Regions from separate parts of the Priestia megaterium genome, predicted to be linked through region 2. Evidence: predicted binding sites of a transcription regulator. Region 2 holds the regulator's gene; each other region holds the start of a gene.

Region 1 (8,435 bases), 960 kb from region 2:
TACTTTCCTATTTCTAATCTATGTACATCGTATGTAACGACCTGCTGCTTTTCTTTTACCAAGGGCTACACGCTTGTTCCCCCTCGAATATTCCCCCAAAGGTTCACCTAAGCGTCTGATGCCTACCCCGCAAGGGGGGCAACAGACGCTTAGGTCTAGAAAATTTAATAGGATCGCTCTTTAATCCTATTAAATTTTCTACATCGATAAATATATAACGTTTTCATAATTGGTGGTAAAACCGCTATTTCCTGCTGCTCGTATTATACTAACACGAACATTTATTATTTAGCTAGAAATTTTTTTGATTATTTTTTAAAAACAGAAAAAATTTTTTTCTTCTTGCTCCGCAGCTCGCTTTTTCCTCTTATGTGATCTGCAATCAGCAGAAACGGACGCCTCTGCTGATTGAAAATAAGAAGAGATAAAGCCTTTTCATTTTAGTTAGCTACAGGCTTACAAAATTGCTCGACTACTTCTTTGGCTGGAATGGAACTGATCGCACCTTTTCCAGTTGTCGTTAAGGCACCGCTTGCATTTGCAAAGCGCAAAATAGCATCGTGGTCAGAATCAAGAATAGCCGTTAAGTTTTCTTGTGACACGTCGCGGCTTAATAGCTGATAAAGGAATCCGCCAATAAACGCATCTCCTGCACCTGTTGTATCAACAACCGCTACTTTGTAACCGTTTGATTCATAGACAGCTTCTTTTGTATAAAGCGTTGCGCCTTCTGCACCTTTTGTGAACACAACTACTTGAACGTCACCTGTAAATAGAGACTGAATCGCTTGCTGTTCATCTTCAATGCCTGTGATAAACGCTAGCTCGTCGTCTGAAATTTTGACAATGTGCGCTTGAGGAATAAATTCTAAAATCGTTTGACGGCATAGCTCATGGTCTTTCCACAGTGGAAGACGTACATTTGGATCAAAGCTGATAACTCCGCCTTTTTCTTTCATGCTTTTAATCGCTTTCATATGAGCGTATTTCATAGGACTTTCAACTAAATCAACCGAACAGAAATGAAGAAGATCGTTGCTTGCAAACCAATCAGGGTTAATTTCGTCTTCCGTTAACAATAAATCTGCTGAAGGATTACGATAGAAGCTGAAATCTCTTTCTCCGTCTTCACGCAGGGAAACGAAAGCTAAAGCTGTGTTTGCTTCTTCTGTACGATAGACCATATCAGTACCTACTCCTACTTCACGAAGCGTATCTACTAGAAAGTCTCCAAACGCATCTTCTCCAACTTTTGTAATAAGCGCTGACTCATTACCGTATGTAGCAACAACTGCTGCAACGTTTGCCGGCGCTCCGCCTGGCACACGCGTAAACGATTCCACTTCTTTCAATTGAAGACCCTTTTGAGCTGGAATCATATCAATTAATACTTCACCGATACTAAATAACTTACCCATTCTATTCACCTTACTTTTCTTTTTTGTCATATTGTCATACTATGTTCCAAAAAATCCTTAAATCAAATTATACGTCCCAAACATCTTTTTCGTAAAGAGAAATTTCCAATTTATTTTAAAAAAATCGCAAATTATCGTTTTTTTCTCACAATCTTTTATTCATTAAACCTTTTCCATCCCTTGTCAAATCTGGGATTTAAATGACCTTGTTAAACAAAGATCACAGAATAAAAAAAGTTAATTTCCAGTTTAAACTGTTTATCTATTCACTTTTCGTTCGACATCTCTTTCCTTATTTCCTGTTTATTCGCCGTGAATATGCAAATAATGATAAAAATTCGTGTTTTTACCCCTATTTAAGAAGGAATAGCTTAAAACGTGTCGAATAGACTTAGGTAGGTATATGACATTATGTATGTTACACTAAATACAAGGCAAGGAAGGGAGAATCAGTCATGAAAATCAATGTTTTTCTAGACGACTATCGCAAGTGCCCTGACGGTCATGTTTTAGCCGAAACGATTGACGAATGTATTGATCTGCTAAGATCATTCGAGGTTGAACATTTGTCACTCGATCACGATTTACTCAGCAAGACACGGAATGGATTAACGCTCGTGCATTTTATGGTAAAGCATCATTTATATGCCGATCGAATTACGATTCACTCCGCTAATCATTTAGGCAGCAAAGCAATGTACAACTGCTTTAAAAAAGCTCAAAAAGAGCATAAAATGCCAAACAACATTAAAATTCTAAGATGCCCTCTGCCTCTTCGATGATATCTGCAACCTCACACATTCATTTCAACAGAATCTGTCCGGATTCAATTCTCACAGACTTCCTGTTTCTATAAAATGAAGAACAATACTGCTTGTTCGATACGTACAGATGTGAATACGCTTTAAGCAGTTTATATTATATAGAAGAAAACCGCTCTAAAATACCGTTATGATGGCTTTAAAAGCAGACTATATGGTACAAAGAGCGGTTTTTGCTATTTAGACAGTTTAGCAGAATCCAAATCAGCTGAGAGAGCAGCCGGCTGTTTTTTAGCTTCTTTTAGCTGCCTAGCATTCACAAACCAGTAAATGCTTCCTACAAACAGGCCTCCCCCTACGATGTTTCCGAGCGTAACAGGAATTAAATTATGAAATAGGCCAGCAGCCGAAATCGTATTGGGATGCGGAAGCAGTAAAGCCAGGCCAAGAAACGTCATATTTGCCACGCTGTGCTCGTATCCTGAAGCAACAAATGCAAATAGCATCCAGAAAATAAGCATGATCTTTGCCGCATCACTTTTAGTGCGCGAAGCCGTCCAAATCGCCAGACAAACAAGCCAGTTGCAAAGGATGCCGCGAAAAAACAATTCACTGACCGGCAAATTCATTTTTTTAGCTGCCAGCGTCATGAGTAAATGATTGAGTTCAATTCCTTTAAACAAACCGGTTCCCGTAATTAACAAACAAAGCCCAAATGCTCCTATCGCATTTCCGATAAAACACCACGTCCAGTTTTTGAACGTATCTTTCCATGTGGTGACTCCTGATAGCGTACTGACCGTATAAACCATATGATTCCCCGTAAACAATTCAGCTCCTGCAAATACAACAAGCAGGAGAGCAACAGCAAAAGATAACCCCATCACAAGAGAAACGACCGGTAAAGAAGCAGAAGCTAAAGGCGCTCCTACCGATAGAGCTAATATAACGCCAAGTCCCACGTAAGCACCCGCTAGTACAGCTAACAGCAAATAACTCGGTAAATGATCATTCACAAGCTTCGTTTTTTCACGGGCTAACTCATTCATTGACTGCAGTGAATTCTTAAGCAAAAGCGTTCCCTCCTTTTATTCATACTAGACGCATACTTTTTCTTCTGTTTTTTCCAAAAACCAAGAAAGAGCAGAAGCTTGCTTCACCACTTCACCAATCACAATCATCGCGGGATTACTCACTTGCTGTTCAGCAGCCGTATCTACGATTGTACCAAGAGTGCCTGTAACCGTGCGCTGATAAACAGACGTGCCTTGTTCAATAAGAGCAACCGGCGTATCTGCGCTTTTCCCCGCTTCTAAAAGCTGACGGCAAATATAAGGCAAGTTTTTAACGCCCATATAAATCGCAAGCGTATCAACTCCTTTTGCTAAATGCTCCCAGCGAATACTTTCCGGCTTGCCGCTCAAGCAGTGTCCCGTCACAACGGCAAACGAACGGCTCAGCTCACGATGGGTCACAGGAATTCCAGCATAGGCCGGTGCCGCGATGCCTGCTGTAATACCCGGAACGACTTCAAATGGAATTCCATTCTGAACGAGCACTTCTGCTTCTTCCCCGCCTCTTCCGAAAATAAACGGATCTCCGCCTTTTAACCGCACGACGGTGCTTCCTTTTCTTGCGTAGAATACAAGTAAATCATGAATGTCCTCTTGAGAAACGCAGTGATCACCAGGCTTTTTCCCGCAGTAGACGAGTTCCGTTCCTTCTTTTGCATACTGAAGAAGAACAGGGTTCACTAATCGGTCATATAAAATAACGTCTGCTTTTTCTAAACATTTGGCTGCTTTTATCGTTAGCAAATCTGGATCTCCTGGTCCGGCTCCTACAATGTACACTTTTCCTGTTCTCATTTTTGCTTCGCTCCTTTTAGTGTGTCCCCTTGAATTTTTGTGGCGCGTTGAAAGTCAACGCGCCACGGTACTTATTCTTCAATTAAAAGATACAGCAAATCTCCTTCAACAGACGCTTCGTACGTGTCTACACATCCGCTATCAGGCTCTTGTACGTTACCGTCATGCAAGCAAATTTTCCAGTCGTGCATCGGACAAAACACCGAGTCGCCGCTCACGATTCCTTCACTTAGCACCCCGCCTTTATGCGGACAGCGATTTTCAATTGCCCGGATTTTTCCGCTTGATAGCTTAAACACCGCAATTTCTTTTCCGTTTGCTTTCACTGTTTTACCCAGGCTTACTGGAAAATCATGAATCGATCCTACGCATACTTTTGTAATGTTTTTATTCACCATTTTTATTTCCCCCCAGCTTTATGATGTGACAACTGTTTCGAACAGCTCTTTTTTCGTCTTTTTGCTTTCGACGATTTCTTTCCAAGGATCACGGTACGTAGATAACGCTTCGTCCATACGCATATTCAGCTCTCTTCTCGTCTCAGCGTCATCAAGCACTGACTGAATGTGCGAAAGTCCCATGCGCTCAATCCATGCAGACGTACGCTCTAAGTAATTAGCCGTTTCTCGGTAATACTGCAAATAAGCTCCTGTAATGTCCATCAATTCTTCGTCTGTTTTTACTTTATACAACAGATCTCCGCCGCGAAGATGTGTACCTCCATTTCCGCCCACGTAAATTTCCCAGCCGCCGTCAATTCCAATAAAGCCAATATCTTTAATACCTGACTCAGCACAGCTTCTTGGACAAGCAGATACAGCCATTTTCACTTTATGAGGCGTCCATAGTCCTTCAAATTTTTTCTCAAGCGCAATTCCAACGCCCATTGAATCCTGCGTGCCAAAACGGCAAAACTGTTCGCCGACGCATGTTTTCACCGTTCGCAGCGACTTACCGTACGCGTAGCCAGAAGGCATATCTAACTCTTCCCATACGCTAGGCAAATCTTCTTTTTTGACACCAAACAAATCAAGACGCTGACCACCCGTCACTTTTACGAGCGGAATTTCATATTTATCAACAACATCTGCAATTTTTCGTAAATCTTCTGCGTTGGTGACGCCTCCGTACATGCGAGGAACAACAGAGTACGTGCCGTCTTTTTGAATATTCGCGTGCATGCGTTCATTCACAAATCGTGATTCGCGTTCATCAACGTATCCGGTCGGATTCACCATACCTAAATAATAATTCAGCGCCGGGCGGCATTTCGAACAGCCTTCTTCATTGTTCCAGCCGAGTACATTCATAACTTCACGCGTATGCGAAAGGCCTTTTGCTTTAATTTCTTCGACAACTTCATCTCGTGACAGAGTCGTACAGCCGCAAATCGCTTCTTTTTGAGCCGTAGCGTCAAAGTCAGCGCCAAGCGTATCCTGAAGCACTTCCGCTACAAGCGGTTTACATCCTCCGCAAGAACGAGAGGCACTTGTACAAGCTTTGATTTCATCAACCGATGAGCATCCTTGTTTTTGGATAGCTTCCACAATCGTACCTTTTGTTACGCCGTTACAGCCGCAAATAATATCATCGGCGCTCATGCTTGCTACTAAGCTTTCACCCGCGCTACCGCCAGAAGGCTGTAAAATTGACACTTTTGCTACATCGGATACATCTTCTTGCTTTTGAATCATTGAAAACAGTCGATTTCCGTCGCTGCTGTCTCCAAAAAGAACGGCTCCTACGATTTGATTGCCTCGCAAAACAAGCTTTTTATAAATGCCGTCTTGTTCATCGAACACTTTGATCGCTTTTTTCTCTTCATCTTCCGTGAAATCCCCTGCCGAAAACACTTCAACACCTGATACTTTTAGCTGCGTGGATAAAACTGACCCTTCATAAGGCACTTTTTCTGCCCCGCAAATCGCTTTTGCTAATGCTTTTCCTTGTTCATACAAAGGTGCCACCAGTCCGTATACCATTCCTCTATGCTCTGCACATTCTCCAACCGCGTAGATGTTTGGAATATCCGTTTGCATATAGTCATTCACAACAATTCCTCGGTTTACATTAAGTCCCGCTTCTTTTGCAAGCTGAACGTTTGGCTTAATTCCAACGGCCATCACGACCAAATCAGCTTCTAAAAACGTCCCGTCTTTAAAAGATAATCCTTCAACTCGCTCATCGCCGACGATTTCCGCCGTTTGTTTTTCAAGCAAAAATTTCATGCCTTGTTTTTCTAATTCGTTTTGAAGCAATTTGCCCGCTGTTGGATCGAGCTGACGTTCCATTAAATACGGAGCTAAATGAATCACAGATACATCCATCCCTAGATTTAACAGACCGCGCGCCGCTTCTAATCCAAGCAGTCCGCCTCCAATGACCGCTGCTTTTTTATACTGCTGAGAAGCCTGCAGCATTTCATCCGTGTCTTTTATATCTCGAAAAGCCGTAACTCCTTTTTTATCAGACCCTGGAATCGGAAGAATAAAAGGAAGAGAGCCCGTTGCTAAAATTAATTCATCATATGATTCTACTCTGCCGCTGTTCGTCGCTACTTCTTTTTTTACTGAATCAATACTAGTAACTGTTTCGCCCGTATATAATGTAATATTGTTTTCTTGATACCAGTTCCAATCGTTTAGCGTAATATCTTCAACATTCGTATCTCCTTGCAGCACTTTTGACAGTAAAATACGATTATAGTTCGGATGCGGCTCGCTTCCGAAAATCGTAATTTCAAACGCTTCGTTTGAAACCTTCAATACTTCTTCAATCGCTCGAACTCCAGCCATTCCATTTCCAATCAATACGAGTTTCTTTTTTTGCATCTTCCATTCCTCCCCTGGCGTCTATACCTGCTTGTTTCAAAGATATATTTTCTATGCATCTTTAAAGATATATTTAAGATATATGAATTTTCTGAATTGTTCAACTTATGTGTTAGGTTATCTAACACAGTTATGGTATGTATGCGATTCCATTGCTTTAACAGCAAGCAAAAAAAATAAGTGGTCTAATTACGTTTTAATTTGGATCAGCCTTTGCATTTTATTTTGTGATGTTTTTCACAACATTAATTTAGCAAGAATAAATAACCTGAGCTATGATAAAAATCACTCCTATATGTTGACAAGTCAAAAATAAAAATCCTAAAAATTCTTTATAAAGAATTTTTTAAACAAACCGTTCTTTATAGTATTTACTATCACTCTTTTATTCTTTATAATGAATATATAGACCTTTATAAAGAACAGAACAGAGAATTAACATGCCACTCGTAAACATTAAAAAACTTTGGACTCCTTTAGAAATCTTTGGCTTTAAGCTTTATAAGTGTAGAGATACAAAAAGCTACTACTATAAAACGAGGAAAAGTCATAATCTTATAAAACTATAAAAAACAAGCCCTCTTTCTTTTGAAAGAGGGCTTGTTTTTTATTCTCCTGTAAACCAATTCACAACATATTCTCCCCACACTTCATTTCCTTTTTTCGTTAAATTACCGCTGTCTTTATTGATATACTCGCCTAAATGAAACGGCCAAATGAGCGAGTGATTCATATAATATACCCAGTTTGCTTCAGAGACTCCCCTGATCGCTTCTACCCCTTCTTCATAGGACTCGGTTTGTGAAATATATGGCTGTGAAGGCTGAATCATAAGGGTCTTTTTCAAGTCTTTGAGCTGATGAATTAGCTTGTCTGTATTTTCAAGCGTCTCATCTAGCGTAAGGTGCTGATAATCATTTTTAAGAGGTGCTTCAAACAGAATAATGTTTGGCTGAAGTTGATCAATTTGATCGGCAATATGTGAGGATAAAAGCTCATCGGTTGTCCCGTTACCATATGAAAGTGTTTTGACCGTAAATACATCACGTCCATATGTAGCTGCTAGCTCTTTTTTTAACTGCTGTGGCCACCCTGTTTCCTTTGCGGACGTGGCAATTACAAGAGTCAGAGGCTTTTTATTTACGATAGATGACTGGATTTGCTTTGTGATAAAGTCTGGAAGATTTTTTGTATAAGCAGATACATCAGAAAACTGTTTTTCTTTATGTACAACAGCAGTTTTTACTTCACTTGCCTGCGCTTCCGTTTGCTCCTGCCAGTGCTGCGTCCCCGCATACATCACCGCCCCGCACAAAACAGCCGCCGCCACATTTACCCCAACCATCGCCTTCATTCAATCTCCCCTTTACCCACTTTTTAAAAACCAACTATATTCTGCCCACCCAACTTACATTCAATAGAATAAACAAAGAGACAAACACAAAAATACTACACTGAATTTGCCCAAAAAGGTTCACCTATGCGGCAGGCGCAAACCCGCAAGGGAGGGTGACTGCCGCTTAGGTCTAGCAACTCTACCATCACCGCTCTTCCGTG
Region 2 (8,435 bases):
TTACGAATGATTTCGATGATATAGTGCTTGATCACATCATCTACATAAATACTGCTTACAGTTTTTTGAGCCTGTACTAATTCCGGAATGCTCATGACGGGTTTGACATCCTCAAGATTAACTTGAGTCGATACGCCGTTTAAAATTTGAAGCTCCTCTTCTTGCGTAGGATAACCCATGCTTAATTTGAATAAAAAACGATCCAGCTGCGCTTCTGGCAAATGATAGGTCCCATCAAAATCAACAGGATTTTGAGTAGCCATCACAAAAAAAGGCGCCGGAATTTCCCGGGTGATACCATCGGTTGTTACATGATGCTCAGCCATTGCTTCTAAAAGCGCCGATTGTGTTTTAGGAGAAGTCCTGTTAATCTCATCAGCGAGTACAATGTGGCTCATGATAGGACCTGGACGAAAATGAAATTCCATGTTTTTTGGACTGTAGATAGAAACGCCTGTTACGTCGGATGGCAGCAAATCAGGCGTGAATTGAATTCGTTTAAATTCTGCATCAATTGATTTGGCCAGTGCCTTCACGAGCATCGTTTTCCCCACACCCGGCACATCTTCAAGTAAAATATGCCCCTCTGCAAGCAAAGCAACCAAACTCAACGTAGATACGTGACGTTTTCCAATCACAATTTGATCGATGTTTTCTAATACTTGGTTTAATTTACTATTAATATGATCCAGCTGAATCAATAAAGCTCCCCCTTAAAACTCAGTTAAGCCTTGAGTTTAATAAGTTTTCCAATAAACATAGTACTATCTTAACAAATTTTAAAAAAATCTGAAAATATTAACGCACGCAAAAAAGCGACCAAGTGAGTACTTGGTCGCTTTTTTAGGTAGGGCACTGATTACATCATGCCGCCCATTCCACCCATGCCGCCCATATCAGGCATTGCAGGTGCTCCGCCTTCTTCTGGCTTGTCAGCAACAACTGCTTCAGTTGTTAAGAACATAGCCGCTACAGAAGAAGCATTTTGAAGAGCTGAACGCGTTACTTTTGTTGGGTCAACGATACCAGTGTCTAGCATATTTACCCACTCGCCAGTCGCAGCGTTAAATCCAGTTCCAACTGCTTCGCCTTTTAGACGCTCAACGATTACTGATCCTTCTAAACCAGCGTTGTGAGCGATTTGACGTACAGGCTCTTCAATCGCACGTAATACGATGTTGATACCTGTAGCAGTGTCACCGTCAGCTTCGATGCTTGCTACTTTATTATAGATATTTACTAATGCAGTACCACCACCAGCTACGATACCTTCTTCAACCGCAGCACGCGTAGAGTTTAATGCATCTTCAATACGTAATTTACGTTCTTTTAACTCAGTTTCAGTTGCCGCACCAACTTTGATTACAGCTACGCCACCAGCAAGTTTTGCTAAGCGCTCTTGTAATTTTTCACGGTCAAACTCTGAAGTTGTTTCTTCAAGCTGAGCTTTGATTTGGTTTACGCGTGCTAGGATATCTTCTGCGTTTCCTGCACCGTTTACAACTGTTGTATTTTCTTTTGTTACAACAATTTTAGAAGCGCGACCTAATTGATCGATGCCTGCTGTTTTTAAGTCAAGACCAAGCTCTTCAGTGATTACTTCTCCGCCTGTTAGGATCGCAACGTCTTGTAGCATTGCTTTACGACGATCACCGAAACCAGGAGCTTTAACAGCTACAGCTGTAAATGTACCGCGAAGTTTGTTCACAACTAATGTTGCTAAAGCTTCACCTTCTACGTCTTCAGCAATGATTAATAGAGGCTTGCCTTGTTGAACAACTTGCTCTAATACCGGTAAGATTTCTTGAATGTTACCGATTTTTTTGTCTGTGATTAAGATGTATGGATCATCTAATACAGCTTCCATTTTATCTGAATCAGTTACCATGTAAGGAGATGCATATCCACGGTCAAACTGCATACCTTCTACCACTTCTAATTCAGTTGTGAAACCTTTTGATTCTTCAAGTGTGATAACGCCGTCGTTACCAACGCGCTCCATTGCTTCAGCAATTAATTGACCTACTTCTTCGTCAGCTGCTGAGATAGCCGCTACTTGAGCAATTGAATCTTTACCTTGAATTGGTTTAGAGATTGCTTTTAGTTCTTCAACCGCTACAGCTACTGCTTTTTCCATACCTTTACGGATACCCATTGGGTTAGCACCAGCCGTTACGTTTTTAAGACCTTCTCTGATCATTGCTTGCGCTAAAACCGTTGCAGTAGTTGTACCGTCACCAGCAACGTCGTTTGTTTTGCTAGCAACTTCGGCTACTAATTTAGCACCCATATTTTCAAATGCGTCTTCTAATTCGATTTCTTTTGCAATTGTTACACCGTCATTTGTAATAAGCGGTGAACCGAATTTCTTTTCCAATACAACGTTACGACCTTTTGGTCCAAGCGTTACTTTTACAGCATTTGCTAATGTATCTACACCACGTAGCATTGCGCGACGTGCTTCTTCGCTAAATTTAATGTCTTTTGCCATGTTCCTTGACCTCCTCAAGATGTTCTTAATAATCTATTTTTTACGTATGATAAGTTTGTGGTTAAAATTAGCCGATTACAGCTAAAATATCGCTTTCGCGTAAAATTAAGTATTCAGTACCTTCGTATTTCACTTCAGTACCCGCATATTTTGAGAAGATGATACGATCGCCCGCAGCTACTTCTAAAGCTACACGCTCACCGCTTTCTAATACTCGGCCTGTACCAACAGCAACAATTTTACCCTCTTGTGGTTTTTCTTTTGCACTGTCCGGTAACACGATACCGCTTGCTGTTTTTTCCTCAGATTTTACAAGTTCAATCACTACGCGATCACCTAATGGCTTTAACAAGTGAAACAACCTCCTCAAATAATATGTTTGCATTTTTATTAGCACTCAACCTCAACGAGTGCTAACACAATTATTATATTAAAACAAAGTGGGTTTTTTTTGCAAGTATTAAACAAAAAAAATTTAAAATTTACGACAACTACATATAATAGTCTTAGATTTCGACGATTTTGAGAAATAAAGCATTCTTTTCTCTGTTCAATAATATGTATGTTACAATACGAGCAAGAAGAAATTACTAACTTTACAGTACTTCTTCGACATATATACATAAAAACCTTTTAAAGGAGTATAGAAGATTGGAAAAACGTTATTGGTATGTTATCCTCACCTACATCCTTATGCAGTTTTCAGGAGTTGTTGGTATACCGCTGTTAAAATTAACAGGAATGTTTGATGACTATCCAGTTCGAACAGCGAATGTCATGCTTTTGACTTATTGGACTATCATTAGCTTTATCCTTGGTTTACTTATTGTCTTACTGCTGCTGCGCCGTGACATGTCCATGCGTATAGAACATGCTGGAAAAACGATTGCTGTTGTCTGGTCAGTCCTTGGGGTGTTTCTCGCTATGGCTGGTCAAGCTGTAGCAGGTATGATTGAGCACGCTCTTGGCATTACCCAAGTATCTGAAAACACACAAAATATTGTTAATCTTGTTAAAGCAACGCCGTTCCTTATTGTCGTTACGTCTGTTATTGGACCAATACTAGAAGAGATTATTTTCCGAAAGATTATTTTTGGTTCTCTTCACAAACGATACAATTTCTTTATCTCTGCATTTATTAGTTCCCTTATTTTCGCTGCGGTACACTGGGATTTTAAACATTTACTTGTGTATACAGCTATGGGATTTGTATTTGCATTCCTTTATGCAAGGACGAGACTAATTGTTGTACCTATTATTGCTCATGTTTTGATGAATACAATCGTTATTTTATCTCAAACTATTTTTGCAGATAAAATTATAGAAATGCAAAAACAAGCAGAACAAATGCAGTTCATTTTTGGAGGCATGTTTTTATGAAGAATATCCCTTTAACACGAGGGTTTATTTATATTATTATGGGGATTTTATTCACCTACTTGGCAATTCAAAATGCCCAGGAAACCGTCTGGAATTTCCCCACAATCTTATTTGCACTCGTAGCCGCATTCGATTTCAGGTTTGCGGTTCGCATCTTTATCTTGCACTACAAAATTAAAAAATTGCAGCAGCAATATAAAAATCAAGATGATTCATCCAAATAAAAAAACCACTGTTTCAGTGGTTTTTTTTACATACTAACATCTTCTCTTTCTTGCTCTGCCCTTGCCTTTAACACTTTGCGATACGAAATGCGGGAAATAATGATGCTGATTTCATACAAAATTAAGAGCGGCACTGTCACCATCATGTGCGAGAGCAATTCCGGTGGTGTAATAAGTGCGGCAATAACTAGCAGTACGAAATAGGCATATTTTCGAATTTGAGATAAAAACATAGGCGTTATAATTCCTAAACGCGTCAAAAACATCACGACGACAGGAAGCTGAAACAACAGGCCAAAAGGCAGTGTGAGCTGCATTAAAAAAGAAAAGTACTCATTAATGCCAATCACTTGGTTTACATTCAGCTCATCAGAAACGCGCGTCATAAAATCGACGACAAATGGAAACAACACAAAATAAGAAAAAGAGACACCGCCGATAAAGAGAAAAATGGAAACAGGAATATATCCAAGCGTTACCTTACGCTCTTTTTCATATAAACCAGGACTAATAAATGCCCAAAGTTGATACAGTGCAACAGGAGCTGCAAGTACACAGCCGATAATAACAGCAAATTGCATATAAATCTTAACTGGATCTGTTAACCGAAATGCATTCATCGTTAAATTCTTTGCCTCATCAGCATGCTGTAAATAGACAATAACCTTATCCGCTATAAAAAAGCCGCCAATTGTGGCAATCACAAAGAAAAATAAAACAATTAAAATGCGTTTTCGCAGCTCTCCTATATGATCATATATTGACATTTCTTGTTCGGTCATACTATGATCACCCTTTTACTCTTTGTCATCTACTTGACGCTGTTTATCTTTTTCACGATCTTCTGATGCACCGCTAGCGGCATGCTTAAACTCTCTAAGCGTTTGGCCCACTGATCTTCCTAGCTCCGGTAACCGTTTCGGTCCAAAAATAAGCAGTGCTACAATCGCAATAATAATCCAACTGCCTGCTCCAATCCCCATATTCCCACTCTCCTTATTAATTTAGACTTAAGGAAATCGTAACACAGTCCGCCTTATTCAACAGGATAATTTTTCAAAAAGTAGACGAGCGACTGTAATTCTACAGCAAGATCAATATGATGGAGTCGAATCTCATCCGGTACGTTTAAGCGTGCAGGAGTAAAGTTTAAAATTCCTTTAATTCCGCAACTCACTAAACGATCAGTAATTTGCTGAGCAACAGTAGCAGGAACGGTTAAAATCGCTACTGAGATGTCATCACTCATATAATCTTCCAATTGGTCAAGATGATAGACCGGCACGTCGCCCACTTTTGTACCCACTTTTTCTTCTATCACATCAAAAGCGCACTCAATTTTGGTGTTATTATTTTTAATAAAATTATAATTTAGAAAGGCCGTTCCTAGATTCCCTACGCCAATCAGTGCTACTTTCGTTACTTCATCTTGGTCTAACGTTTTACGGAAAAATGTAAGTAAATAATTCACATTGTAGCCGTATCCCTTTTTTCCTAATGCACCAAAGTAAGAAAAGTCCCGACGAATAGTAGCAGAATCCACTTTCACTGCCTCACTTAACTCCGCTGACGACACACGCTGTTTACCAGAAGCATGCAAATTTTTCAAAAAACGATAATAAAGCGGCAATCGTTTAGCCGTTGCTTGTGGTATTTTTAATTGTTCAGTGTTCACGTTGTACCCCCTCAGTTCATGTATGTCATTACTAACATTTTCAAGTCATATTGCATTACCTTTCACAAAGCATCAACCGCTTTGAGGTAGCGCTTCCAATTCTCTCTCTTTTCTCTTGTTTTATATATACTCCGCTTCACACCTCGACGGCTTTTGTCTATTCAGCACTCCTTAAAGTCGGTATGTAGAACGAAGCAATTAGCCCTTCAAAGGATCCGTTTGTTAGTCATGACGGATTTTTCACATCCATCATAGATAAGTTCAGAGATGCACTTATCTCTTATTTTAACATAGTATCCTGTATAAAATGTGCAGGTAAAATCATTTTATTTCATGAATCAAAACATTCGCTTCATCATTTGTCCTTGTCCCTCTACAAATTACAAACGCTTGTAGGAAGAACTTGTAGTTAAAAATATGTTAAAATACACTATGGATATACTACTAGAGGTGAAAAAATGATTATTCTACAATTGAACGGTATTACAAAATACTATGGGGCAGAACCCATTTTATCGAATATAAAGTTAGAAGTACAATCAAAAGACCGCATTGCCCTAGTGGGACGAAACGGTGCTGGTAAATCAACTTTATTAAAAATTATTGCTGAGCAGCTTTCCTATGACAGCGGAGAAATTATTAAACCTAAGGGTGTTTCCATTGATTATATGGGACAAGATACAGTTCTTGAGTCAACACTCTCCATATGGGAAGAAATGATGACTGTCTTTGCTCCGTTAAAGAAGATGGAAAAAGAATTACGTACGCTTGAAACGAAGATGGGCGATCCAGATATTTTTAATGATTCAGTTCAATACGAAAAACTAACCAAAGAGTACGATCAGCTTCAAGTAACGTTCAAAGATTTAGGCGGCTATCAATATGAAGCGGATACACGATCTATTCTTCACGGTTTCCGTTTTTCAAACTTTGACTATAGCACCCCTATTTCCTCCTTGAGCGGTGGGCAAAAAACGCGCTTGGCTCTTGCAAAACTGCTTTTAACAAAGCCAGACTTGCTTATTCTCGATGAGCCTACCAACCACTTAGATATTGAAACTTTAGCATGGCTGGAACAGTTTCTGCAAGGGTATGAAGGAGCTATTTTAATTGTTTCACACGATCGTTACTTCCTTGATAAAGTCGTAAATCAAGTGTATGAAGTCGTACAAAAAACAACGGTGAAGTACACGGGCAACTACTCTAAATACCTCGTACAAAAAGCCGAGCGCTATGAAAAAGAGTTGCGTCAGTACGAAAAGCAGCAAGATGAAGTCGCAAAACTGAATGATTTTATTCAGCGAAATATCGCCCGCGCGTCGACTACAAAACGTGCGCAAAGCAGACGTAAACAGCTCGATCGAATGGAGTTAATAAACCGACCTAATGAAGGTGAAAAATCAGCTAGTTTTTCGTTTGAAATTGAGCGTCAAAGCGGAAATGAAGTCTTAAATCTCGAAAACGTGTCTATCGGGTATGATGAAAACAAATATGTCGTGCAAGAGGCAAACCTTCGGATTAAAAAAGGTGAAAGCCTTGCGTTGGTTGGTCCTAATGGAGTTGGGAAATCAACTTTATTAAAAGGTATTGTGGATAAACTAAGCTTCAAGACTGGAACCATTTCTTTTGGCTCAAACGTAATGGTTGGTTATTACGACCAAGAGCAAGCCAATTTAACGTCTAATAAAACCGTTTTAAATGAACTTTGGGATGACTACCCAGCCAAACCTGAAAAAGAAATCCGTACAGCGCTTGGAAATTTTCTGTTTTCAGGTGATGATGTACTGAAAATCGTTTCCACGCTCAGCGGTGGTGAAAAAGCACGTTTGGCTCTTGCGAAGCTTATGCTTCAAAAAGCTAACTTCTTAATTTTGGATGAACCTACTAACCATCTTGATTTAGATAGCAAACAAGTACTGGAGAATGCGTTAATTGATTACCCAGGGACTCTATTATTTGTTTCACATGACCGTTATTTTATTAATCGTATTGCCAATAAAATAGCAGAGCTATCTCCTGAAGGAGTAGAAGAATTTCTTGGAGATTATGACTATTATGTAGAAAAGAAAGCAGAAATAGAGGAAATCAAAGAATTAGAAAATATAAAAGCAAACGAAGAACGTACGGTAAAAGTAGATAAACAGTCCTATAAACAAGATAAAGAACAAAAGAAATTGATGAGACAGCGAACGCGCCGCATTGAAGAAATTGAAACTGAAGTAAACAAATTAGAAGCCGCCCAAGCGGCGAATGAAGAACTTCTTTGTGACCCTGAAATTTATCAAAATCACGAAGAAGTATCAAGATTAAACGGTGAAAATGAAAAAATTTCTTCACAGTTATCCACATTAATGGAAGAGTGGGAAGAATTACAGCTGCTTCTAGAAGAGTAGCCTATATTTTTGCGTATCTATTCATCCTATTTACTTGTTCATGCGCTTAAGAGCAAGCTTTATCCACTCTGTGAATAAATAGTGGATATCTGTCTGATTTTCATAATTAAAACTTGTTGATAACAGGTCCGTGTACTGAGTGCACGGACTTTTCCACATAATTATCCACAGTCAATTCTAAATTTATTGAATATTGTTGATAAATCATTTTTATCCACAAAAAAAGACGAATGAGAAATAAATCTCATTCGTCACTTACTCTTCCAAGTCCA
Region 3 (8,435 bases), 250 kb from region 2:
TATTTTGCAATCAACTCTACACCTGAAGTGTTCAAAACGCTTGGCATGAACGTAACGGCTCTTCCTCAGCTTAGCCAAGAAATTGGCCTAAACTTAGAAGGCCGCACAGGTGGCGCTGTTACACTGGCTGTAGGAATGACGTATATTTTCACGGAAATTCCTTGGTTCAGCCACCTGTCTTCTTACTTTTTTCAATTCGTTATTATGTTTGAAGCAGTGTTTATTTTGACTGCTATCGACGCGGGTACACGCGTTTCCCGCTATTTAATTCAAGACTTTTTCGGTGAATTTTATAAGCCATTGAAGCGAGTAGACTGGCTTCCTGGGTCCATTTTTGCAAGTGCCCTAGCCTGTTTTATGTGGGGATACTTATTGTTCTCAGGAGATATTGGCTCAGTTTGGGCGCTGTTCGGCGTATCGAATCAGTTAATGGCATCCATTGGTTTAATTATTGGTGCAACCGTTATTCTTAGAATTGCAGATAAGCGCTCCTATATGCTTACTTGTCTTATTCCACTAGCCTACCTTTACGTAACGGTTAACTACGCGGGTTATTGGATGGTTAAGAATGTGTATTTAAATGAAGCTGCGGCAGGTTACAGCATATTAAATGCGACTCTTTCAATCATCATGCTTATACTCGGTCTCATTATTATGATTGCCGCGATTCAAAAATGGACGCAGCTTTGGCGCACGCCTCAGGCTGAACTAGCGGCGAAAGCAAACTTATCACAAAATATATAAAACGAACACGCTTGCTTATATAAGCAAGCGTGTTTTTGATATGGTAATAGCCGGTCAAAATAATTGCACACCAGGCATTTTTATTATTAAACTAAATATACTATACAGAAAATTTTTAAAATAGTTCGTACACTTCACATGCTTATAACCCCCACTGACTACATCTCAAAATTAACACTTTAAATTATAATAATTATAATTTAGTATTGATTTTTTATTTAAAAATGTTATTATTATTTCTAACATAATAAAAATAAGAGGTGGTTCTAAGATGACAACAAACAAGAATAACTTAACGACTAGTTGGGGATCTCCGGTTGGAGATAATCAAAATTCGATGACCGCTGGTTCACGCGGACCTACTTTAATTCAAGATGTTCACCTTTTAGAGAAATTAGCCCATTTTAACCGAGAGCGTGTTCCTGAACGCGTCGTACACGCAAAAGGCGCCGGTGCCCACGGTTATTTTGAAGTGACAAACAATGTTTCAGCCTATACAAAAGCAGCTTTCCTTTCTGAAGTAGGAAAACGAACACCTCTATTTGTTCGCTTTTCAACAGTAGCTGGTGAAAACGGCTCAGCAGATACCGTTCGCGACCCTCGCGGATTTGCTGTTAAATTTTATACAGAAGAAGGCAACTACGACTTAGTCGGAAATAATACACCTGTATTTTTCATCCGAGATGCGATTAAATTTCCCGATTTTATTCATACACAAAAACGCGATCCACGCACGCATTTGAAAAACCCGACGGCCGTGTGGGATTTCTGGTCTTTATCTCCTGAATCTTTGCATCAAGTTTCTATTTTAATGTCTGATCGCGGTATCCCGGCAACGTTACGCCATATGCATGGATTTGGCAGCCATACATTTAAATGGGTTAATGCCGAAGGAGATGGCGTTTGGGTAAAATATCACTTTAAAACAGAGCAAGGCGTGAAAAATCTGTCTCCAGACGTAGCCGCAAAGCTAGCTGGTGAAAATCCAGATTATCATACTGAAGATCTATTTAATGCCATTGAAAAAGGCGATTTCCCTTCATGGAAGCTGTACGTTCAAATTATGCCATTAGAAGACGCTGATACGTACCGCTTTGATCCGTTTGACGTAACAAAGGTTTGGTCACAAAAAGACTATCCGTTAATTGAAGTAGGTCGCATGGTCTTGGACCGAAATCCAGAAAATTATTTTGCCGAAGTGGAGCAAGCTACATTCTCACCTGGAACGCTTGTACCGGGAATTGACGTATCACCTGATAAAATGCTGCAAGGTCGACTATTCGCATACAGCGATGCACATCGCTACCGCGTGGGTGCTAACCATCAAGCGCTACCTATTAACCGTCCGCGCAATGAAGTAAATAACTATCAGCGTGATGGTCAAATGCGCTTTGACGATAACGGCGGCCGTTCTGTTTACTATGAGCCAAACAGCTTTGGCGGTCCGACAGAATCTCATGAAAACAAACAAGCGGCATACCCTGTTTCAGGCGTTGCCGATAGTGTTGCATATGATCATAACGACCATTACACGCAAGCAGGTGACTTATACCGCCTTCTAAGCGAAGACGAGCGTACACGACTAGTTGCAAACATCGTTGAAGCTATGAAGCCTGTAGAAAAAGAAGAGATTAAACTGCGTCAAATTCAGCACTTCTACAAAGCGGATCCAGAGTATGGAACACGCGTTGCAGACGGTTTAGGATTGTCTGTTCCGCAGCAAGTAAAATAAAGATATCAGTTTTCCTAATGAGAAAATAAAGGTGTTTTTCTCATTTTAGATTTTCGTTTATTCTCAATTAGTTTAACATTTTATCACTAAATAAGTATCCATATTTTATGGATACTTATTTAAATTCTTGTAAAAAGAGGAAGGGATGAAGAAATGATTGGACAAGAAATAAGATGTAATCAGTGTCATAGAGAAATAAAAGTACTAAAGCACAGTACACTTTGCGGTTGCGGAATAAAATTACGAACGCTAAAAAAAGAGAAGCAACCAGCATAATGAGGTTGCTTCTCTTTTTTACTAGATATGCTGTTTATATTCACTCACATTAAAGAGTAATCGTTACTTTAAATAAATCTCCGTCAATTTCAATATTCAATTCTCCTCCGTGCAAATCAATAATTGACTTAGCAATAGCTAAACCAAGTCCAGAGCCATCGGTTTGTCTTGAGGCGTCCCCTCTTTTAAATCGTTCAAACAGCTCATTGTTTACAACTAAAACTACATATTCGTCCATTGCTTTCTCAGTCTCCTTTCAAAAGTATGTCATGGGTCATTTCGTCTATGGGTTTTATTGTAAACTGCATTTTTTAAGAAAAAAGAAGAGAAAATTTTAAGATTTTCTTAAGCGACATATATTGAAAAAGGTTTAAGGAATAGGGATAACAGGAACGTTAAAAGAAAAAATATAATCAATTCCTCATTTGATTCTAAAGAACTATCCGTGAGCGATTATATCTTTTTATTTAAAAGGAGGATGATTTAACTTGGAACGGAATCATACAATTATGCAATTTTTCGAATGGCATGTGCCAGCTGATGGCGAGCATTGGAAACGCCTCAAAGAGCTCGCTCCTCAACTAAAAGAACAAGGAATTGATTCCGTGTGGATTCCCCCGGTTACAAAAGGTGTTTCATCAGAGGATAATGGCTACGGCGTTTACGACTTATATGATCTTGGCGAGTTTGATCAAAAAGGAACCGTTCGTACAAAGTATGGAACCAAGCAAGAGCTCCATGAAGCAATTGATGCCTGTCATAATCACGGAATTAATGTCTATGTTGATATTGTGATGAATCATAAAGCTGCAGCGGATGAAAAAGAAACCTTCCACGTCATTGAAGTAGACCCCATGAACCGAACAGAAGAGATTTCTGAACCCTTTGAAATTGAAGGGTGGACAAAGTTTACATTTGAAGGGCGCGGCGATCAATATTCTTCTTTCAAATGGAACTTTAATCATTTTAATGGCACTGATTACGATGATAAAAACGGAAAAGAAGGTGTGTTTCGTATTGCCGGGGAAAACAAAAGCTGGAACGAAAATGTTGATCAAGAGTTTGGCAACTACGATTATTTAATGTTTGCGAATATTGATTACGATCACCCTGAAGTTCGAGAAGAAATGATCAAATGGGGAAAATGGTTAGCAGACACCCTGCAGTGCGACGGTTACCGATTAGACGCCATTAAACATATTAACCATGATTTTATTAAAGAGTTTGCTCACGAATTGTCCTCTTCTCAAGAAAAGCCATTTTATTTTGTAGGAGAGTTTTGGAATCCAGAATTAACAGCCTGTCAGGAATTTTTAGACGTTATTGATTATCAAATTGATTTGTTTGACGTATCGCTGCATTACAAACTGCATGAAGCCTCTCAGCAAGGAAGAGATTTTGATTTAACCACAATTTTTGATGATACATTGGTTAAGACTCATCCGTTGAATGTTGTCACATTTGTAGATAACCATGACTCTCAGCCAAATGAATCTTTAGAATCTTGGGTAGAAGATTGGTTCAAACAAAGTGCTTACGCTCTAATTTTACTTCGTGAAGACGGCTATCCTTGTGTATTTTACGGAGACTATTTTGGGATAGGCGGAGAGCATCCAATTGAGGGAAAAGAAAAAGATATTTCTGCTCTCTTGCACGTACGCTATGACAAAGCATACGGACAGCAAGACGATTATTTTGATCACCCGAATACCATTGGATGGGTAAGGCATGGTGTAGAGGAATTTGAGAAGTCTGGATGCGCTGTGGTGATGTCAAACGGCGAAGACGGCGAAAAGAGAATGTTCGTCGGCGAACACCGAAGCGGACAAACGTGGATCGACTTCACAAAGAACCGAGAAGACCAAGTTGTGATCGAAGAAGACGGCTACGGACACTTCCCTGTAAATGGCGGCTCTGTATCCGTTTGGGCTGAAGCATAAAAAAACAGTGGCCTGCGCCACTGTTTTTTTACCATAGACCTAGCAGTTTCCACCACAAGCCGCCAATTCCAATCCAAATGATAATATGAATAATTGAAATTAAAAAGCCGAGCGACCACCATTTTTGCTGCGTTACATATCCACTACCGAAGAACACCGGTGCCGGTCCACTGCCGTAGTGAGTTAAACAGCCAAATAAATTGCTAAAGAACGCTAAAATTAATGCTGACAGTAACGGAGGCGCACCAGCGGCCACGATGACAGATAAAAATGCTGCGTACATAGCGCTGACGTGAGCCGTGTTACTCGCAAAAAAGTAGTGAGAATAAAAATATGCAATAGCTAGTACAATCAACGCCGTCATCCAAGACATATGACTAACAGTGCCTTTCATCAGATCACTGAACCAAGGAATCATGCCTAGATCATTTAAGAAAGTTGCCATCATAACCAAAACAGCAAACCAGACTAATGTATCCCATGCTCCCTGTTCTTTTTTGATGTCCGACCAGCTTAACACTTGCGTTAAAAGCAGCGCACATAGACCAATAAAAGCAGTTGTTGTTGCATTAATATTTAAATTAGCGCCAAAAATCCACAGCACAAGAAGAAGTAAAAATACGCCAATCATGTACCATTCTTCTTTCTTTAGCGGACCCATTTCATTTAGTTTTTTTGCTGCAATTTCAGATGCTTCCGGCGTTTCTTTTAATTCTGGCGGATACAGCTTATAAATAACGAGCGGAATAACAATTAAACTAATAATTCCAGGTACGATTGCAGCCGCTGCCCATCCAACCCATGAAATAGTCTTTCCTGTAATTTGTTCCGTCATTTTAACAGCAAGAGGATTGGCCGCCATTGCCGTTACGAACATAGCCGATGTAATCATATCTCCTTGAAACGATACTTTTGTTAAGAAAGCACCGACTCTGCGCTCCGTACCGTCTCCAGTTCTCGATCCGTATGTTTCAGATAAAGAACGAATGATTGGAAGAATAATTCCTCCAGCTCGTGCTGTATTAGACGGCATTGCAGGTGATAAAAGTAAATCACTTACGATAAGAGAATACGATAGTCCCAACGTCTTTTTACCGAACAAACGAACAAAGATATAGGCAACCCTTGTTCCTAGACCAGTCTTAATAAAACCTCTAGAAATAAAGAATGCAATAACGATCAACCAAATCGTCGTATTTTGAAAACCGCTGAGCGATTGTTCAAGTGTTAATGTATTAGTTAATACAATAATGGTTAAAGATAAAATAGCTACACTGCCTAATGGCAATGGTTTAATGATAAGACCTACGATAGTAGCCACAAAAATAGCGAATAAGTGCCAAGCCTTCACATCAAGTCCGGACGGAGGTGTAATAAACCATAAAACAAGTCCGATTGCCAGACAAATTAATAAAGGAATAAACTTCACTTCGCCGGCAGGCTTTTTAGTTGTTTCAGCCATAATCTTTCTCCTTTCATGTTTTTAAATAATAATAGTAGTATGCTCTTTCCCCTTCGTACCCAATACTTGTCCCATTTAAAATAAAATAATTGTAAAAATACGTTTCATAAGGATGATATTGTAAATTTGTGAAGTGTTGAGCATAATTCCTTTATTATTTTATCATACATATTGACAATTTTTATCTTTCACCTTCATTTTATTCCCTTCAAAATAGCTTGTAAGCGTTATTTCATCAAAATAAATAAGCTGCATGAGTTCATCATGCAGCCTTGCATTTAACGATTTACTTTTTGAATAAACACGACTTTGAGATAATCACCTGACTTAAATTCTTTTATTGTTTTAAAATCAGCTGGAAGAGAGAACTGCTCCATCATTTTGTAACGTTCCCCTTTTTCATTAAAAGCTTTTTCAATAAACGAATGAAATCTTTTCATATCAAAATTACTTGCATTCGTCGAAGCTACAATGACACCATTTGGCTTTGTAAGAGCAATGGCTTCTTTTAATAAATCTTTGTAGTCTTTTGCCGCGCTGAACGTATGCTTTTTCGATTTAGCAAAGCTCGGCGGATCTAGCACCACAAGATCGAACGTCATATTCTTCTTAACCGCATATTTAAAATACTTAAAAACATCTTCCACAATAATGTCCTGTGCTTCGTGATCAATTCCATTTACACTAAATTGCTCAATTGTTTTTGCCAAGCTGCGATTGGCCAAGTCGACACTTGTTGTTTTCGTAGCTCCTCCAAGAGCGGCCGCCACTGAAAATGCGCCTGTATACGAAAACATGTTTAAAACGGTCTTTCCTTTTGCATATTTATCTCGAATCGTTTTACGGACGTCTCGCTGATCTAAAAAGACCCCAACCATCGCTCCGTCATTTAAATAAACGGCAAAACGAATACCATTTTCTTTTACAATTAAAGGGAATTCACCTTTATTTCCTGTGACAAAATCATCTTCTTCAATATACTGCCCTTTTACGTTGAAACGTTTTTTCTGGTACAGCCCTTTAAAGTTAGGCGCAGATTTTAAAGCTTCAATAACGTATTCTTTAAATTGATAAATTCCTTCACTATACCAGCTCGTGACGTAATATCCGTCATAATAATCAATGATTAAGCCGCCAATTCCGTCACCTTCACTATTAAATACACGAAAAGCAGTTGTATCTTCAGACGCATAAAAATCGTGACGAGAGGTAATAGCTCGCTGAATTTTTCGCACAAAAAACGCCGCGTCAATTTGTTCACTTTTCTTCTTCGTCAGAATCCATCCGTAGCCTTTGTTTTGTTTTCCATAATAGCCTTTGGCTAAGAATTGATTCTTTGGAGTGACTAAGTTAATAATAACGCCTTCTTCTTGCAGTTTATGACCATCAACAAGCGCATCTTTTTCAATGAGTGGATAACCTTTATTCACTTTTTTAATAAAAGCTTCTTTGGCTATAACTTGTACTTCTTTTCTCATGTGTACACCCTATCTATTTAATTTAGTTCATTCTAGTTTTATCCATTTTACGAGAATAATCTACATTTATCTTAACATAGATAAACGGTAATGTTTCCAGTTACAAAATAGAAAAGCAGAGGATGCCTTGAAGCACCCTCTGCTTGATATGAATGAAAAATGAAATGTATGTTTTATGTTTTAAGATAAAAAATTATGAGCACTCTTGTCCAGTATATGCATCGAACTTAAGCGTCTGCTGCTTGCTTCCGCTCACTAAAGTCACCACGTATACAGTTATTGAGTTTTCTGTTATAAGCTCAATATGCTCTACTTTTCCTTCTTGATGTTTTAAAGCAAGAACTTTTACAGCGGTCTCCGTTAACGGCTGAAGCTTATCATGTTTTACATGTGTGATTTCACCCGAAACCGCATCGATTGTAATGGTGTATTCCGTATTATCTTTGATTATTTTTACTGTGAAAATCGCTGCGTTTTGATCATATTCTACCATTCTCACCTTACCTGCATATGTAGCCAATGCAAAATCTTTTGCATCTTGTCTCGTTAATAGCTTCACTTCTTGCTGAGAAGTATTAACTACTTTTCCTGTTAAAGCATCTAACGTTACCGTATATTGAGTGCTATCTTTAAGAATCACTGCGACATACTGACTAGCGGATTCTTTAAACTCTAGACTATATACGTAACCACTATATTGTTTAACAATTGTTTCTTTTATTTTTTGCTCTGATATTAGCTGCGGCTCTTTTTTATTCTCATGAATGACTTTCCCCGTTAGACCATCCACGGTTAGCGTATAT

The links. The regulator Rex, encoded in region 2, represses fermentation and respiration genes when NADH is low (regulators of the CRP and FNR family bind a similar motif). The targets are predictions, from matches to a motif close to TTGTGAAATATTTCACAA.
Region 1: the regulator Rex is predicted to act here: its motif matches at 7,104-7,121, upstream of nirB (nitrite reductase large subunit NirB).
Region 3: the regulator Rex is predicted to act here: its motif matches at 6,281-6,298, upstream of CEQ83_RS25545 (anion permease).

Annotation. Positions count from the first base shown of each region.
Region 1 covers NZ_CP023317.1:1,163,205-1,171,639, reverse strand. Annotated here, with positions in the region: gene CEQ83_RS05890 (carbohydrate kinase family protein) at 441-1,418, opposite strand; gene CEQ83_RS05885 (cyclic-phosphate processing receiver domain-containing protein) at 1,874-2,200, shown strand; gene CEQ83_RS05880 (formate/nitrite transporter family protein) at 2,416-3,252, opposite strand; gene cobA (uroporphyrinogen-III C-methyltransferase) at 3,277-4,047, opposite strand; gene nirD (nitrite reductase small subunit NirD) at 4,119-4,445, opposite strand; gene nirB (nitrite reductase large subunit NirB) at 4,464-6,878, opposite strand; gene CEQ83_RS05860 (SGNH/GDSL hydrolase family protein) at 7,486-8,232, opposite strand.
Region 2 covers NZ_CP023317.1:207,745-216,179, reverse strand. Annotated here, with positions in the region: gene CEQ83_RS01245 (AAA family ATPase) at 1-701, opposite strand, end outside; gene groL (chaperonin GroEL) at 860-2,491, opposite strand; gene groES (co-chaperone GroES) at 2,559-2,843, opposite strand; gene CEQ83_RS01230 (CPBP family intramembrane glutamic endopeptidase) at 3,143-3,871, shown strand; gene CEQ83_RS01225 (YdiK family protein) at 3,868-4,095, shown strand; gene tatC (twin-arginine translocase subunit TatC) at 4,122-4,877, opposite strand; gene tatA (twin-arginine translocase TatA/TatE family subunit) at 4,893-5,078, opposite strand; gene CEQ83_RS01210 (redox-sensing transcriptional repressor Rex) at 5,132-5,770, opposite strand; gene CEQ83_RS01205 (ABC-F family ATP-binding cassette domain-containing protein) at 6,229-8,163, shown strand; gene tsaD (tRNA (adenosine(37)-N6)-threonylcarbamoyltransferase complex transferase subunit TsaD) at 8,419-8,435, opposite strand, start outside.
Region 3 covers NZ_CP023317.1:4,980,895-4,989,329, forward strand. Annotated here, with positions in the region: gene cstA (carbon starvation protein CstA) at 1-744, shown strand, start outside; gene katA (catalase KatA) at 1,016-2,476, shown strand; partial or broken gene CEQ83_RS25535 (ATP-binding protein) at 2,802-3,002, opposite strand; gene CEQ83_RS25540 (alpha-amylase) at 3,241-4,692, shown strand; gene CEQ83_RS25545 (anion permease) at 4,721-6,154, opposite strand; gene CEQ83_RS25550 (class I SAM-dependent rRNA methyltransferase) at 6,433-7,632, opposite strand; gene CEQ83_RS25555 (PepSY domain-containing protein) at 7,826-8,435, opposite strand, start outside.